DNA from 2 places in the Agromyces sp. NPDC029043 genome. Region 2 is predicted to be linked to the other one. Evidence: riboswitches for the same ligand, from Rfam matches in the RefSeq annotation. Region 2 holds a riboswitch; the other holds the start of a gene.

Region 1 (5,972 bases), on a different contig from region 2:
GCACATTCCCGGCCGCCTGGGTGCCGCAGTCGTCGATCTGGTCGGCGGAGCTCGCCACCGCCCGCCCCACCGCCCTCGAGGGCGAGCCGTCGTCGTTGGTGACCTCACCGGTCGTCCTGGCGATGTCGCCCGAACTGGCGACGGCGTTCGACGGGCAATTGCAGTGGACGCAGGTCCCCACGCTGCAGGCGCGTAACGACAGCCTCTCCTCCGTCGGCCTGAACGGCATCGGTTCGCTACGTATGGCGATGCCGCGCGGCAGCGGATCGGACGCCACCTCGCTCAGTGCGCAGGCCGTCGCATCCGCGATCACCCGGACCACCGGTCCCCTCTCCGCGGCCGACGCCGCCTCCGATCAGGTCACCACCACCGTGACCGAACTCATCGACGGGGCACCGCAGTCGCCGGACGGCACCCCGACGGGAGCGGCGACATCCATCGCCGACGCCCCGTCCCTGCAGGCAGCGAGCATCCGCGTCGTGCCCATCACCGAGCAGCGTCTTTATCAGCTCACCAAGGATGACGCCACGGCGACATTGGCCGAGGTGGTGCCGGGTGGTCCGACGCCGCTGGCGGATTATCCGGTCATCCGGCTGGCCGGTGATCAGGTGTCCGACGTCGCGAATGCGGCGGTCGCCGAGTTCTTCTCGTTCGCGATGAAGGCCGAGCAGTTGAAGGAGCTGACGCAACTCGGATTCCGTGGCGACGCACCGCTGCCGACAGCCACCGCGACGGTGACCTTCCCCAACACCCGTGACCCGATGCCGGTACCGGAGACCGCGGCGACGATCTCCATCAACCGGCTCGTCTTCGGCCCCGATTCCGCGCCGCGCCCCGCCGGGAGCTGAGGGGCGTAGCGTCGGGGTGGTGACTCTCCTCGGTTATCAGATCCCGAATTTCACCTACCCGGATGTCCGCCCGGATCAGTTGTTCCCGATCATCACGGCGCAGGCCGTCGAAGCGGAGAACTCCGGCTTCGACACCGTCCTGGTGATGGATCACTTCTACCAATTGCCCATTCTGGGCGAACCCGACGAACCGATGATCGAGTGCTACACGCTGCTCGCGGCGCTGGCCCAGCACACCTCGCGGGTGCGGCTGTCGGCGCTGGTCACCGGCAACACCTACCGCAACCCGACGCTGCTCGCGAAGTCGGTCACCGCCCTGGACCTGGTCTCGGCCGGACGCGGTCAACTCGGTATCGGCGCCGGCTGGTTCGAACTCGAACACGATTCTCTCGGTTACGAATTCGGCACCTTCACCGACCGATTCGAGAAACTCGAGGAGGCCCTGCAGATCATTCTGCCGATGCTGCGCGGCGAACGGCCCTCACTCGACGGCAAGCATTATCAGGTCGTGGAGGCGATCAACTCGCCTGCTCCGCTCGGTCGTATCCCGGTGATGATCGGTGGCGGCGGTGAGCGCAAGACGCTGCGGATGGTCGCACAGTACGCAGACGAGTCGAACATCATCTGTGCACCCGCCGAGATCGGCCGCAAACTCGACGCGCTCGCCGGTCACTGCGAGAAGCTCGGCCGCGACCGCGCGGAGATCACGGTCAGCCTGCAGACCTCGGCATGTGTCGCGCCCACCCACGAGCAGGCCGTCGCCGAGTTCGAGGCCTATCTCGCGAGGAATCCGCGTGCCGAGGTCCGACGGTCGTCGACGATTGTCGGCGATCCCGACGAGGTGGCGCAGCGGTTCGCCGACCTCAAGGCCGCCGGCGTGGACGGGTTCACGGTGAACGCTCCGGCGAACGGTCACATCAAGGGACGCGTAAGCCTCCTCGGGGAGACCCTCGCGCCCCTCATCTGACGCACTGCACCGGGCGGTCTACCGGGCCGTCTGCCGCCGCTACTCGCTGAACGCCTCGATCGGCGGGCAGTTGCACACCAGGTTGCGGTCGCCGAACGCACCGTCGATGCGTCGGACACCCGGCCACACCTTGGCGCGAGCGCCGGCCGAGGGCAGACCCGACGGGTAGACCGCGGTCTCGCGGGAGTACGGATGATCCCACTGCGCGACAAGACATTCGGCGGTATGCGGCGCACCACGCAGCGGATTGTCCTCCACCGGCCAGGTGCCCTTGGCGACGTCGTCGATCTCGGCGCGGATGGCGACCATGGCGTCGATGAACGCGTCGAGCTCGTCGAGGTTCTCACTCTCGGTGGGCTCGACCATGAGGGTGCCGGCGACCGGGAAGCTCATCGTCGGTGCGTGGAAACCGTAGTCGGCCAGGCGCTTTGCCACATCGTCGACGGTGACGCCGGTCGCCTTGGTCAGCGGCCGCAGGTCCAGGATGCACTCGTGGGCGACATAACCGACCTCGTCGTCGGCGGCGCCGGCGGCGTGATCGGTGTAGAGCACCGGGTAGTACTCGGCGAGGCGTCGGGCGACGTAGTTGGCCGACGCGATCGCGGTTAGCGTGGCCCGGCGCAAGCCGTCTGCACCCATCATGGCGATGTAGGCGTAGGTGATCGGCAGGATCGACGCCGATCCGTACGGCGCCGCCGCGATCGTCATGTCGCCGGGGAGTTCGTCGGCGAGCGGATGCCCGGGCAGGAACGGCGCGAGGTGATGCCGAACACCGATCGGTCCGACGCCGGGCCCGCCACCGCCGTGCGGGATGCAGAACGTCTTGTGCAGATTCAGGTGGCTGACGTCACCGCCGAATCGGCCCGGACGGGCCAGTCCGACAAGGGCATTGAGGTTCGCACCGTCGACGTACACCTGGCCACCGGCGTCGTGTACCGAGGCGCAGATGTCGGCGATGTCGTGCTCGAAGACACCGTGTGTCGAGGGGTAGGTGATCATCAACGCGGACAGGGTGTCGCGGTGGGCGTCGATCTTGGCGCGCAGGTCGTCGAGGTCGACGTCGCCGTTCTCGCGGCAGCCGACAACCACGACACGCATCCCGGCCATCACAGCCGACGCCGCGTTGGTGCCGTGAGCGCTCGACGGGATCAGACAGACGTCGCGATGATCATGCCCTCGGCTGAGGTGATAGCGGCGGATGGCCAGCAGCCCGGCGTACTCGCCCTGCGATCCGGCGTTGGGCTGCAAGCTGATCCGGTCATAGCCGGTGATGGCGACCAGCCAGCTCTCCAATTCGGTGATCAACTCGCGGATACCCGCGGTGTCTGCGGCGGGCGCGAACGGGTGGAGTTCGGCGAAGCCGGGCCAGGTGATGGGTTCCATCTCCGTAGTCGCGTTGAGCTTCATGGTGCAGGACCCGAGCGGGATCATGCTGCGGTCGAGGGCAATGTCCTTGTCGGACAGGCGGCGCAGATAGCGCAGCATCGCGGTCTCGGTGCGGTAGCGGGTGAACGCCGGATGGGTGAGGTACTCGCTCGTGCGCGTCTCGATGTCCTGGGCGAAGGAGCGCGGCGTGACGTTGCCGGCGCTGAATGCGCCCAGCACCGCGGTGATGTCGGCGTCGGTGGTGGTCTCGTCGCAGGCGATGCCGACGAGATCGTCGTCGACGTGTCGGAGGTTCACGTTGCCGTGCGCCTTGGCGTGATCCACGACGGCCCCGGCCTGTCCCGGAACACGTACGAGGACGGTGTCGAAGAAGGTGGAGTGCTCGATCCGGAATCCGGCGGCGGCCAGACTGTCGGCGACGAGCGCGGCCCGCGCATGGACACGGCGGGCGATGGCGGCCAGGCCGTCGGCACCGTGATACGAGGCGTACATCGCGGCGATCACGGCGAGCAGCACCTGCGCCGTGCAGATGTTACTGGTGGCCTTCTCCCGGCGGATGTGCTGTTCACGGGTCTGCAGCGCAAGGCGGTAGGCGAGGTTGCCGTCGGCGTCCTTCGACACGCCGACGAGGCGGCCGGGTAACTGCCGGGCGTGCCTGCTGTGCACGGAGAGATAGCCGGCGTGGGGTCCGCCGAAGCCCATCGGGACGCCGAAGCGCTGGGTGGTGCCGAAGCAGACATCGGCGCCCTGCTCACCCGGCGGGGTGATGAGCGTCAGGGCGAGCAGGTCGGCGCCGACCGCGACGAGTGCGCCACGCTCATGGGCGGCGTCGATGATCGGTGCGGCGTCGACAACACGGCCCGACGCCCCGGGCACCTGCAGGATCACGCCGAAGAAGTCGCCCTCGGGCAGACCGGCATCGGGCAGCTGCGGATGCAGCGAGGCCTCGACGATCTCGATGCCGAGAGGTTCGGCACGGGTCTCGATGACGGCCCGGGTCTGTGGGAACAGGTCGTCGTCGACGACGAGTCGCTTGGACGACGACTTCACCGCGCGACGCATCAGGGTCATCGCTTCGGCGGCGGCGGTCGCCTCGTCGAGCATCGACGCGTTGGCGACCTCCATGCCGGTCAGGTCGCCGACCATGGTCTGGAAGTTGAGCAGCGCCTCCAGGCGTCCCTGGCTGATCTCCGGCTGGTACGGCGTGTACGCGGTGTACCAGGCGGGATTCTCCAGCACATTGCGGGTGATGACACCGGGCGTGTGGGTCCCGTAGTACCCGAGTCCGATCATCGAGCGTGCGACGGTGTTGGCGTCGGCGAGTGCGGCGAGGCGGGCCAGCGCCTGCGGCTCGGACAGCGGTGCGGGCAGGGCATCGAGCCCGTTGTCGTCGGGATCGTCGGCGATGACTCCGGGAACGACGACGGAGGCGAGCTCATCGAGGGAGCCGACGCCGATCGCGGTGAGGATGCGTGCGGTGTCCTCGGCGTCGGGGCCGACGTGACGGTCGACGAACGTGCGGGACTGCGGAGCGGACGACATGACGGGCGGACCTCTCGCCAGCGATCGGCGGCAGCCGACCGTAGGGTCCTCCCCCTCTGTCATGTTCGGGAGTCGGGCGGTGCCGACCCGGAACGCCTGAGAGATTCAGCCGACCCGGCGTCGTCGTCGGGGCGGCCTTTCACCGTGGGCGGATGAGCGAACCCATCACTTTCCAGAGACGTCGTCTCCATCACGGTCCTGGGTGCCTGAGAGTTTGACGAGGAGGTGTTGCTCCTTCGGCGGCCGGACTCCCCCACCTGACGGTGCGCGGTACGACTCTCTCCCGTGACGGTGCGACGTACCAGCCAGTCTAGCCGGTGCGGCGAGTGCGGCTCTTGCGGCGTGCGGCGAGTTCGTCCTCGGGTGCGGTCTCGCTCACACCGCCGTCGGCGCGCTCGCCGGGGAAATCGGCGATGGTGCCGGTGAGCTCGCGCATCGCGCCGCTCACAGCGATGCCGAATACGCCCTGACCACCCTGCAGGAGATCGACGACCTCTTCGGCGGACGTGCACTCGTAGACCGTCGTGCCGTCGGAGAACAGGGTGATGCGGGCAAGATCTTCGACGCCACGCTTACGCAGGTGATCGACCGCGACACGGATGTTCTGCAGCGAGATGCCGGTATCGAGGAGCCGCTTGACGATCTTGAGGACGAGGATGTCCTTGAAGGAATACAGACGCTGGCTTCCGGAGCCCGCCGCGCCACGGATCGACGGCACGACCAGGCCGGTGCGTGCCCAGTAATCGAGCTGACGGTAGGTGATGCCGGCGATCTGGCAGGCGCTCGGTACGCGGTAGCCGACGAGTTCGTCGGGGACGGTGTCGTTCGGGAAGAGGCCGGGGACGACGTCGTCGAGGCTGCCCTGGGTGGGTGTCGACGGACCTGCGCCACCCGCCTGCTCTGGGGTCGATGCGTCACCGGTCGATGCCGTTTCGGCATCTCGGTCCGCCACCGCATCCCGGTCGAAAGGCTGATCGCCCACTGCAGACTCCTCGCAACGCTCGGATCGGCCTCATCTGTCGAGGTCCGCGTCTCAGAGTACGCCCCTCGGGACCGATCATCTCCCACATCACCACGTCGGCGTGGTGATGCGATGACCGTAGGGCGCCGGACGACCGAGGTTCAACGCGACGCGCCCATCAACCTCAACCTCGACTTGAGATGAAGGTGAACGGTGATCTGTCAGTTGCCGTTTTGTGATGAGCCGGCCCAAAACCGTTGGTCCGGCC
Region 2 (10,522 bases):
ACACCACCACGTCGCGTCGCTCGAGCTCGAGCAGTACGGCCTCGCCGCCGGTTCCGGGGAAGACGAACGAGACCGTGCCGGGCAGCCGCTCGACCAGATGACCGGTGGGAACGGCGTCGGGCACCGCGGCGGCGACGAGCTCGCGGAACCGGGTGGTCAGCTCGCCGACGCGCGCCGCGGCATCCGCCCGCTCGGACTCGGCGAGCCGCAGCGCCGTGGCGAACGCGACCGCACCGGCCACGTTCTCGGTGCCCGAGCGTCGACCACGCTCCTGACCGCCGCCGTGCAGCACGGGCTCGAGCGGCAGGCGCCCGCGGACGATCAACGCGCCCGTGCCCTTCGGTGCGCCCACCTTGTGGCCGGCGAGCGACAGCGCGTCGACGCCGAGCGCCGGCATCGACAGCGGCAGCCACCCGGCCGCCTGCACGGCGTCGGTGTGCAGGAGCGCGCCCGCCTCGTGCGCCACGCGAGCGAGCTCGCCGACCGGGTTGACCGTGCCCACCTCGTTGTTCGCGAGCTGCACCGACACGAGCGTCGTGTCGGGGCGGATGACGCGCTCGAGCGCCGCGGGCACGACCATGCCGGTCGCGTCGACGTCGACCTCGTCGACCTCGAACCCGTGCAGGCGGCGCAGCGCGTCGGCCGCCTCGATCACGGCCTCGTGCTCGACGGGCGAGATCACGACGTGCCGGCCGCGCGGGCCGGCCAGCGCGAGCCCCTTCACCGCGAGGTTGTCGGCCTCGGTGCCGCCCGACGTGAACACGACGTCGCCCGCGCGGGCGCCGACCACGGCCGCGACCTCATCCCGCGCCCACGCCAGGGCGCGAGCCGCCTCCTCGCCGATGCCGTGGCGGCTCGACGGGTTGCCGAAGGCACCCGTCAGGTACGGCCACATCGCCTCGAGCGCCTCCCGGCGGACGGGCGTGGTGGCGGCGTGATCGGCGAAGATCACGTCGACCTCCGCGCCGCGCCGTCCGGTGCCTCGATCACGACATCGAGCCCGAGGTCGAGCGCCCGGGCGGAGTGGGTCAGCGCGCCGACCGAGATGACGTCGACGCCGGTCGCCGCGATCGCGGCGACCGTGTCGAGGTTCACGCCGCCGGAGGCCTCGACGATCGCGCGGCCCGCGATGAGCTCGACGCCCGCGCGCAGGTCGTCGATCGTGAAGTTGTCGAGCATGATCGTGTCGGCGCCGCCCGCGAGCACCGGGGCGATCTGGTCGAGGCGGTCGACCTCGACCTCGAGGTGCGCGGTGTGCGGCATCCGCTCGCGCGCGTCGCGGAGCGCCGTGGCCAGGTCGGCGCCGCCCGCGGTGAGCACCGCGAGGTGGTTGTCCTTGGCCATGATCGCATCGGAGAGCGAGCGCCGGTGGTTGCGTCCGCCGCCGTCGCGGACGGCCTGCCGTTCGAGGCTGCGCAGGCCGGGGGTGGTCTTGCGGGTGTCGACGATGCGTGCGCGAGTGCCCGCGACGGCGTCGACGTAGCGTGCCGTGAGCGTCGCGACTCCCGACATCCGCTGCACCAGGTTGAGCGCGACACGCTCGGCGCGCAGGATGCCGCGCGCCGGGCCGTGCACGCGCGCGAGCACGTCGCCCGCCGCGAACCGCTCGCCGTCGTCGGCGACCACGTCGACCTCGATCGCCGCGTCGACCAGCCGGAACGCCGCCTCGACGACGCGCGCGCCGCTGAACACGCCGGGCTCGCGCGCCACCAGCTCGGCCGTGGCCGCCGCCGACTCGGGGATGAGCGTCTCGCCCGTGAGGTCGCCCCACGGCGCGTCCTCGTCGAGCGCCATGAGCGCGACGCGCTCGATCTCGCGGGGTTCGGTCATCAGGCGGCCTCTCGTTCGGGCTCGGCGACGGATGCCGCGTCGGTGCGCGTGTGCGCGCCGACGCTGCAGGTGCGGGCGAGCGCGGCGGCCACGGTGAGGCGCGCGAGCTCGAGCAGGTTGCGGTCTTCCGCGGAGCGGCGGTCGACGGGCTCGGGTGCGTGCCATCCGTCGAGCCGAGCGGATGCCGCGGCGAGCCCCTTCGCGTCGCGCTCGAGTCCGACCTGGTCCCACATGAGCTGCTGCAGCTCGCCCCGGTCCACCGCCGCGCTCGCGCCCGACGCGGTCGTGCCGTCCATCCCGGCGGATATACGATCCACCACCCCGTCGATCCCGGCCTCGTCACCGGCGCGTCGGATCGTATATCCGCCGATCTGGACGGGGGCGGTACCGGCCGGGGCGGCGGGGGCCGTGGCGCGGGTGGGAAGGGACGGCGCGGCCGCCAGGTCACGGGCGGCGCGCTCGGCGAACACGGCACCCTCGAGCAGCGAGTTCGAGGCGAGCCGGTTCGCCCCGTGCACGCCCGTGCGGGCGACCTCGCCCACGGCCCAGAGGCCGGGCAGGCTCGTGCGGCCGTCGAGGTCGGTGACGACGCCGCCCATGGCGTAGTGCGCGGCGGGCACCACGGGGACGGGCTCGCGCGACCAGTCGAAGCCCGCCGCTCGGCACGCGGCATCGATGCCCGGGAACCGGGCGGCGAGCCGCTCGGCGCCGAGGTGCGTCGCGTCGAGCCCGACCGGGACGCCGCCCTGTTCGGCCATGCGTCGCCACACGGCGCGCGCGACGACGTCGCGCGGCGCGAGCTCGGCCCGCGGATCGACGTCGAGCAGGAATCGGCGGCCCGCGGCATCGCGCAGCACCGCGCCCTCGCCGCGGACGGCCTCGGAGATGAGCGGCGTGCCGGGGACCGCGAGCGCGGTCGGGTGGAACTGCACGAACTCGAGGTCGGCGACCTCGGCGCCCGCGCGCGCGGCCGCGGCGACTCCGTCGCCGGTCGCGACATCGGGGTTCGTCGTATGCCGGTACAGGCATCCGGCGCCGCCGGTCGCGAGCACGACCGCGTCGGCGCGCAGCTCGCGGGGCGCGCCATCCGCCCGGTCGCCGGGCACGACCCGGATGCCGACGACACGGCCGTGCTCGACCACGAGATCGGCGAGCGTCGTGTGCTCGAGCACGCGAACGGCACGACGTCGGACGGTGGCGACGAGTGCGGCCTGGATGGCCGCCCCCGTGCGATCGCCACCGGCGTGGAGGATGCGCGCACGGGAATGCGCCGCCTCGAGGCCCCGAGCCAGCCCGGACTCGTCGCGGTCGAACGCGACGCCGAAGCGGATGAGGTCGCGGATGCGCGCCGGACCGTCGTCGGTGAGCACGCGCACCGCGGCCGCCTCGCTGAGGCCCGCGCCGGCGGCGATCGTGTCGGCCGCGTGGCGCGACGCCGCGTCGCCCGCGAAGATCGCCGCGGCGATGCCGCCCTGCGCCCACGGCGTCGCGCCGTCGCCGATCGCCGCCTTCGTCACCACGGAGACGTCGCAGCCCGCCTCGGCGGCCCGGATCGCCGTCCACAGCCCCGCGATGCCGGAGCCGACGACGAGCACGCGGGTCATGTCAGGCCCCGACCGGCGCGCCCGCGGCATCGGCCGCCCGCGCACGGCTCGCCGCCGCGATCGTCGAGCCCGCGGGAACCGGCACCGAGGCCGGCGGCTTGGCCGCGAGCATGCGCTCGAGCGCCACGCGCGCGGGCTCGGCGACGTCGTCATCCACCTCGATGCGGTTCACGACCCGGCCCGCGACGAGCTCCTCGAGCACCCACGCGAGGTAGCCCGGGTGGATCCGGTACATCGTCGAGCACGGGCACACCACCGGGTCGAGGCAGAAGATGGTGTGCTCGGGGTGCTCGGCGGCGAGGCGCTGCACGAGGTTGATCTCGGTGCCGATGGCGAAGGTCGAGCCGGCCGGCGCCGCCTGGATGGCCTTGACGATGAAGTCGGTCGACCCCGCGGCATCGGCCGCGTCGACGACCGGCATCGGGCACTCGGGATGCACGATGACCTGCACGCCAGGGTGCTCGGCGCGGGCCTGCGCGATCTGCTCGACCGTGAAGCGCTTGTGCACCGAGCAGAACCCGTGCCACAGGATGACGCGGGCGTCCTGCAGCTCCTCGGCCGTGCTGCCGCCGAGCGGCTTACGCGGGTTCCACATGGGCATGGCCTCGAGCGGCACGCCCATGGCCTTCGCGGTGTTGCGGCCGAGGTGCTGGTCGGGGAAGAACAGCACGCGCCGCCCGCGCTCGAACGCCCACTCCAGCACGGTCGTCGCGTTCGACGAGGTGCAGACGATGCCGCCGTTGCGGCCGACGAAGCCCTTGAGCGCCGCCGACGAGTTCATGTAGGTGACGGGGATGACGGGCACCCGGCCCGACGCGTCGGTCGCCGTCAGGTCGCCGTAGACCTCCTCGAGCTGCTCCCAGCACTCCTCGACGCTCGACGTGTCGGCCATGTCGGCCATCGAACAGCCGGCGGCGAGGTTCGGCAAGATCACGGCCTGGTCGGGGCGCGAGAGCATGTCGGCGGTCTCAGCCATGAAGTGCACGCCGCAGAACACGATGGCCTCGGCGGCGGGCCGGGTCATCGCCGCGTTCGCGAGCTGGAACGAGTCGCCCGTGAAGTCGGCGTGCTGCACGACCTCGTCGCGCTGGTAGAAGTGGCCGAGCACGACCACGCGGTCGCCGAGCGTGGCCTTCGCGGCGCGGATGCGCTCGTCGAGCTCGGTGCCGGACGCCTCCCGGTACTCGGACGGCAGGGCGCCCTGGCGGGGCGAGCCGGTGGGGATCACGTCGCCCATCGACGAGCCCGGTCCGTAGCCGACCGGCCCGCGGTCGAACTCCCAGGGGCCCTTCGCGAGGTCGGGCGTGCAGGTCGAGCCCGCCGTGGACCCGGTCGTGATGAGCCGGATGGCGCGGTCGACGGATGCCGCCGCGCGCGTGGCGTCGCCGGTGGCGGGTGCGGTGACGGGCAGGGTGGTGCTCATTCCGGGGTGTCCTTGCTGTCGGTGCCGGGTCGAGGATCGGTGGTGGCGGATGCCGCGTCGCGCGGCGCCGCAGGCGCCGGTGAGGGCGGCGCCGCGGGGGAGTGGGCGGGATCGAAGCGGTAGAGCGCCGGCGGGCGATGCCGCGTGCCGGACAGTCGCTCGCCGGTGTCGACGAGCGTGCCGGAGGCCTCGACCGTGCGGCGGAAGTTGGCCGGGTCGAGGCGGCGACGCAGCACGGCCTCGTGCACGCCCCGGAGCTCGGCCATCGTGAACCGCTCGGGCAGCAGCGCGTGCGCGATGCGCGAGTACTCGAGCTTGGTGCGCAGCCTCGTGAGCGCGTAGTCGATGATCGCGGCGTGGTCGAAGGCCAGGTCGGGCAGGTCGTCCTCGTCGAACCATCGGACGTTCTCGTCGGAGACGGCCCGCTCGACCTCGTCGGAGTGCACGAGCGCCCAGTACACGACCGACACGACGCGCTCGCCGGGCGAGCGGTCGGGCTCGCCGAAGGTGTAGAGCTGCTCGAGGTAGCGGGGAGCGAGGCCCGTCGTCTCGGCGAGCGTGCGTGCGGCGGCGGCGGCGAGCGACTCGTCGACGGGGAGCCACCCGCCGGGGAGCGCCCAGCGGCCGAGTCCGGGCTCGCGCAGCCGCCGGACGAGCGGGATCCTCAGGCTGGGGCGAACGGCGCCGTCGCCGTCGGCCTCGGGCGAGATGGCGAAGATGACGGTGGAGACGGCCAGGCGCGCCTGCGCGTCGTGCTGCGACATCCGCTCGCCTCTCGCTCGAACGACCACTCAGAGTCACGCCGACTCTAAGTCACGATGCCGACAGCTTACAGTCACGGTGACCCGAACGCGAATCGTGTGACGCACCCTGTAGACTGCGAGCACAATCGCATACCGGGCCATCGACGCATCGCGGGAGAGCCGGCACCATCCGGCACCGAAGGAGCAAGCCTCCCCGCCAATCTCTCAGGTCGCATCACCGCGATGACGAGGCCGACTCTGGAAAGCGGATGACGCGCAGGCGCCATCCCGCCGAAGGTGAAAGCACAGCTCCCCACGGGCGCGATGCGAAGCTCTCAGGCCCATGACAGAGGGGGAGTTCTCGAGCGGCGCACCGCCGCGCCATCCGCGCGATCCTGGAGAACTCGTGACCGACGCAACCGGCACCACCACCGACCCCGGCACCACCGAGCGACGCAGTCCCCTCGACGAGGTGCACCGTTCCGAGGGCGCCTCGTTCACCGACTTCGCCGGCTGGCAGATGCCGGTGCGCTATTCGAGCGACCTCGCCGAGCACCACGCCGTGCGACAGCACGCGGGCCTCTTCGACCTGTCGCACATGGGCGAGATCGTGGTCGTCGGGCCCGAGGCCGCCGCGTCGCTCGACTACGCGCTCGCCGGCAAGCTGTCGGCCATCGCCGAGGGCCAGGCGAAGTACTCGCTCCTGCTCGGCCGCGACGGCGGCGTCATCGACGATCTCGTCGTCTACCGCACCGGCGCCGACCGCTACATGGTCGTGGCGAACGCGTCGAACCGCGAGGTCGTCGCCGAGGAGCTCCGCAGCCGCACCGCGCCGTTCGAGACCGAGGTGTTCGACGAGTCCGACGACATCGCGCTCATCGCGCTGCAGGGTCCCGACGCGCTCGAGGTGCTGCAGCAGACCGAGGGGTTCGGCATCGACGGCCCCGGCAACGACGGCGAGGACTTCGTCGACGCGGTCGCCGCGCTCAAGTACTACCGGGCCATCCCGGCCACGTGGGAGGGCGAGCCCGTGCTCGTCGCGCGCACCGGGTACACCGGCGAGGACGGCTTCGAGCTCTACGTCGCGCCCGACCGCGCGAAGCGACTCTGGGAGGCGCTGCGCGAGACCGGCGGGCCCCGCGTCGTGCCGTGCGGGCTCGCGAGCCGCGACACGCTGCGCCTCGAGGCGGGCATGCCGCTCTACGGGCACGAGCTGAGCCGCGACATCCTGCCGGTGCAGGCCGGCCTGGGCCGCGTCGTCGCCCTCGCCAAGGAGGGCGACTTCGTCGGGCGGTCCGCGATCGAGCAGGGGCCGGCCGAGGGCGCGCCCGTGCTCGTCGGGTTGGCCGCCGAGGGGCGCCGCGCGCCGCGCGCCGGCTACGCCGTGTTCGACGGCGACGGCGACGACGCCCGCGAGGTCGGCGAGGTCACCTCCGGCGCGCTCTCGCCCACGCTCGGGCACCCCGTGGCGATGGCGTTCGTGTCGCCCGAGCTGTCGGAGCCGGGCACCCGCCTGTTCGTCGACGTCCGCGGCACGCGCGTCGCGGCATCCGTCAGGGCCCTGCCGTTCTACAAGCGCGGCGCCTGAGCGCCCCGACCACGACCGCACCGCACCGCACCGCACGACACCAGAGGAGCATCCGATGACCGACCAGGCCGAGCTGCAGTACACCGCCGAGCACGAATGGGTGAAGGTCGATGGCGAGACCGTCACCATCGGCATCACCGACTACGCCGCCGAGAAGCTCGGCGACGTCGTCTACGTCGACCTGCCGTCCGCGGGCACCGCCATCACCGCCGGCACCGTCGTCGGTGAGATCGAGTCGACCAAGTCGGTCGGCGAGCTGTTCGCGCCGGTCGACGGCGAGGTCGTCGAGTCGAACCAGGCCGTCGTCGACTCGCCCGAGCTCGTCAACAGCGACCCGTTCGGCGAGGGATGGCTCATCAAGGTGACCGCCGCGTCGCTGCCGACGCTCCTCAGCCACGACGAGTACCGCGCCCTCACGGGCGAGTAGGTCTCGTACGCGGGCCGCGCCCGCTCCTCGACCGACGAACACAAGGAAGACGATGACCGCCAGCACCTCCCCGGCCTTCGACGTCGACGCCTTCGGGCGCCGGCACATCGGCACCACCCCGCGCGACCACGAGTGGATGCTCGCCGCGCTCGGCTACGACTCGCTCGACGCGCTCATGGATGCCGCGGTGCCGACCGCCATCCGCATGCACGAGGTGCTCGACTCGGTGATCCCGCCCGCCGCGACCGAACGCGACGCGCTCGCCGAGCTGCGGGAGCTCGCCGACGCGAACACCGTGCGGACGTCGATGATCGGCCTCGGGTACTCGGGCACCATCACGCCGGCCGTGATCCAGCGGAACGTGCTCGAGAACCCGAGCTGGTACACGGCGTACACGCCGTATCAGCCCGAGATCTCGCAGGGCCGCCTCGAGGCGATCATCAACTTCCAGACGATGGTCGCCGACCTCACCGGGCTCGACACCGCCAACGGGTCGATGCTCGACGAGGGCACCGCCGTCGTCGAGGGCATGCTGCTCGCCCGCCGCGCGTCGAAGAACCGCTCGAACCGGTTCGTGGTCGACGCCGACGCGCTGCCCCAGACCCGGGCGCTGCTGGAGTCGCGTGCCAGCGCGGTCGGCATCGAGCTCGTCGTGACCGACCTCGACGAGACGACGGATGTCGCCGCCCTCGGCGAGCACTTCGGGCTCTTCGTCCAGTACCCCGGCGCCTCCGGCCGCGTGTGGAACCCGTCGCGGCTCATCGCCGCCTCGAAGGAGCAGGGCGCGCTCGCGGTCGTCGCCGCCGACCTGCTCGCGATGGCGCTGCTGACCAGCCCAGGCGAGCTCGGGGCGGATGTCTCGGTCGGCACGTCGCAGCGCTTCGGCGTGCCCATGGGGTTCGGCGGGCCGCACGCCGGCTACATGGCCGTGCGGAAGGGACTCGAGCGCCAGTTGCCCGGCCGGCTCGTGGGCGTCTCGCAGGATGCCGCGGGCCATCCCGCCTACCGGCTCAGCCTGCAGGCGCGCGAGCAGCACATCCGCCGCGAGAAGGCGACCTCGAACATCTGCACCGCGCAGGTTCTCCTTGCCGTGATGGCGTCGATGTACGCGGTGTACCACGGGCCCCGGGGCATCCGGCACATCGCGGTCTCGACGGCGGCGAAGGCGAAGGCGCTCGCCGACGCGCTGACCGGATTCGGACTCGCGCTCGAGCACGAGGCGTACTTCGACGCGATCCGCGTGCACGTGCCCGGCCTCGCCGCGAACGTCGTCGCGCGCGGGCGCGAGCTCGGGCTGAACCTGTGGGAGGCCGATGAGGCCACTGTGCACGTCGCCGTCGACGAGACCACCACGGCCGACGAGCTCTCGCGCGTCGTCGAGGCCTTCGGGTTCGACCCGCGCCTCGAGGTGCCGGTCTCGCTCCGCGAGCTGCCCGGGAGCCTGCCCGAGGGGCTGCGCCGCACCTCGGCCTACCTCGAGCACCCGGTGTTCAACTCGCACCACTCCGAGACGCAGATGATGCGGTACCTCAAGCAGCTCGCCGACCGCGACTACGCGCTCGACCGCGGCATGATCCCGCTCGGCTCGTGCACCATGAAGCTCAACGCCGCGACCGAGATGCAGGCCGTCACGTGGCCCGAGTTCGCGAACCTGCACCCGTTCGCGCCCGAAGCCGACGTGCGCGGCTCGTTGGGCCTCATCGAGCAGCTCGAGAGCTGGCTCGCCGAGGTCACGGGCTACGACACCGTCTCGCTGCAGCCGAACGCCGGCAGCCAGGGCGAGCTCGCGGGCCTGCTCGCCATCCGCGGCTACCACCTCGCCAACGGCGACACCGAGCGCGACGTGTGCCTCATCCCGTCGAGTGCGCACGGCACCAACGCGGCCTCGGCGGTGCTCGCGGGCATGCGGGTCGTCGTGGTCGCGTGCGACGAGCTCGGCAACGTCGACCTCGGCGACCTGCGGGCGAAGATCGCCGACCACGCCGAGCGCATCGCCGCGCTCATGATCACCTACCCGTCGACGCACGGCGTGTATGAGCACGACGTCAAGGACATCACCCAGGCCGTGCACGACGCCGGCGGCCAGGTCTACATCGACGGCGCGAACCTCAACGCGCTGCTCGGCTTCGCCCGGTTCGGCGACGTCGGCGGGGATGTCTCGCACCTCAACCTGCACAAGACCTTCTGCATCCCGCATGGCGGAGGCGGGCCGGGCGTCGGCCCGGTCGCGGCGAAGGCGCACCTCGCGCCCCACCTGCCCGGCCACCCGATGGCGCAGCGCGCCGACCACGCCGGCGGCGTGACCCACGACGGCGGCCCCGTCTCGGCGGCGCCGTACGGCAGCCCGTCGATCCTGCCGATCTCCTGGGCCTACGTCCGGATGATGGGCGCCGAGGGCCTCAAGCAGGCGACCGCGACCGCGGTGCTGGCGGCGAACTACGTCGCGGCACGCCTGCGCGACCACTTCCCGGTGCTCTACACCGGCGAGAACGGGCTCGTCGCGCACGAGTGCATCCTCGACCTGCGCCCGCTCACGGCCGAGACCGGCGTCACGGTCGACGACGTCGCGAAGCGCCTCATCGACTACGGCTTCCACGCGCCGACCATGTCGTTCCCCGTCGCGGGCACGCTCATGGTCGAGCCGACCGAGTCGGAGGACCTCGCCGAGCTCGACCGCTTCGTCGAGGCCATGATCGCGATCAAGGCGGAGGCCGACGCGGTGGGCCGCGGCGAGTGGCCGGCCGACGACAACCCGCTGCGCAACGCGCCGCACACGGCGGAGTCGGTCATCGCGGGGGAGTGGACGCACCCGTACACGCGCGAGCAGGCGGTCTACCCGGTGCACTCGCTGGTGCGCACCAAGTACTGGGCGCCGGTGCGCCGGATCGACCAGGCGTACGGCGACCG

Evidence for each region. A riboswitch is a leader RNA that binds a small molecule or an ion and turns the genes downstream of it on or off. The one in region 2 is predicted to bind glycine.
Region 1: another riboswitch for glycine. It lies ahead of gcvP (aminomethyl-transferring glycine dehydrogenase); the one in region 2 lies ahead of gcvT (glycine cleavage system aminomethyltransferase GcvT).

The regions. Positions count from the first base shown of each region.
Region 1 is NZ_JBVHVX010000044.1:627-6,598, forward strand. It holds gene ACZ4TW_RS23670 (hypothetical protein) at 1-848, shown strand, start outside; gene ACZ4TW_RS23675 (LLM class F420-dependent oxidoreductase) at 868-1,815, shown strand; gene gcvP (aminomethyl-transferring glycine dehydrogenase) at 1,855-4,743, opposite strand; glycine riboswitch at 4,927-5,039, opposite strand; gene ACZ4TW_RS23685 (MerR family transcriptional regulator) at 5,054-5,695, opposite strand.
Region 2 is NZ_JBVHVX010000021.1:56,314-66,835, forward strand. It holds gene ACZ4TW_RS20245 (cysteine desulfurase family protein) at 1-952, opposite strand, end outside; gene nadC (carboxylating nicotinate-nucleotide diphosphorylase) at 949-1,830, opposite strand; gene nadB (L-aspartate oxidase) at 1,830-3,434, opposite strand; gene nadA (quinolinate synthase NadA) at 3,436-4,857, opposite strand; gene ACZ4TW_RS20265 (NUDIX hydrolase) at 4,854-5,621, opposite strand; glycine riboswitch at 5,763-5,851, shown strand; glycine riboswitch at 5,853-5,960, shown strand; gene gcvT (glycine cleavage system aminomethyltransferase GcvT) at 6,007-7,188, shown strand; gene gcvH (glycine cleavage system protein GcvH) at 7,244-7,615, shown strand; gene gcvP (aminomethyl-transferring glycine dehydrogenase) at 7,668-10,522, shown strand, end outside.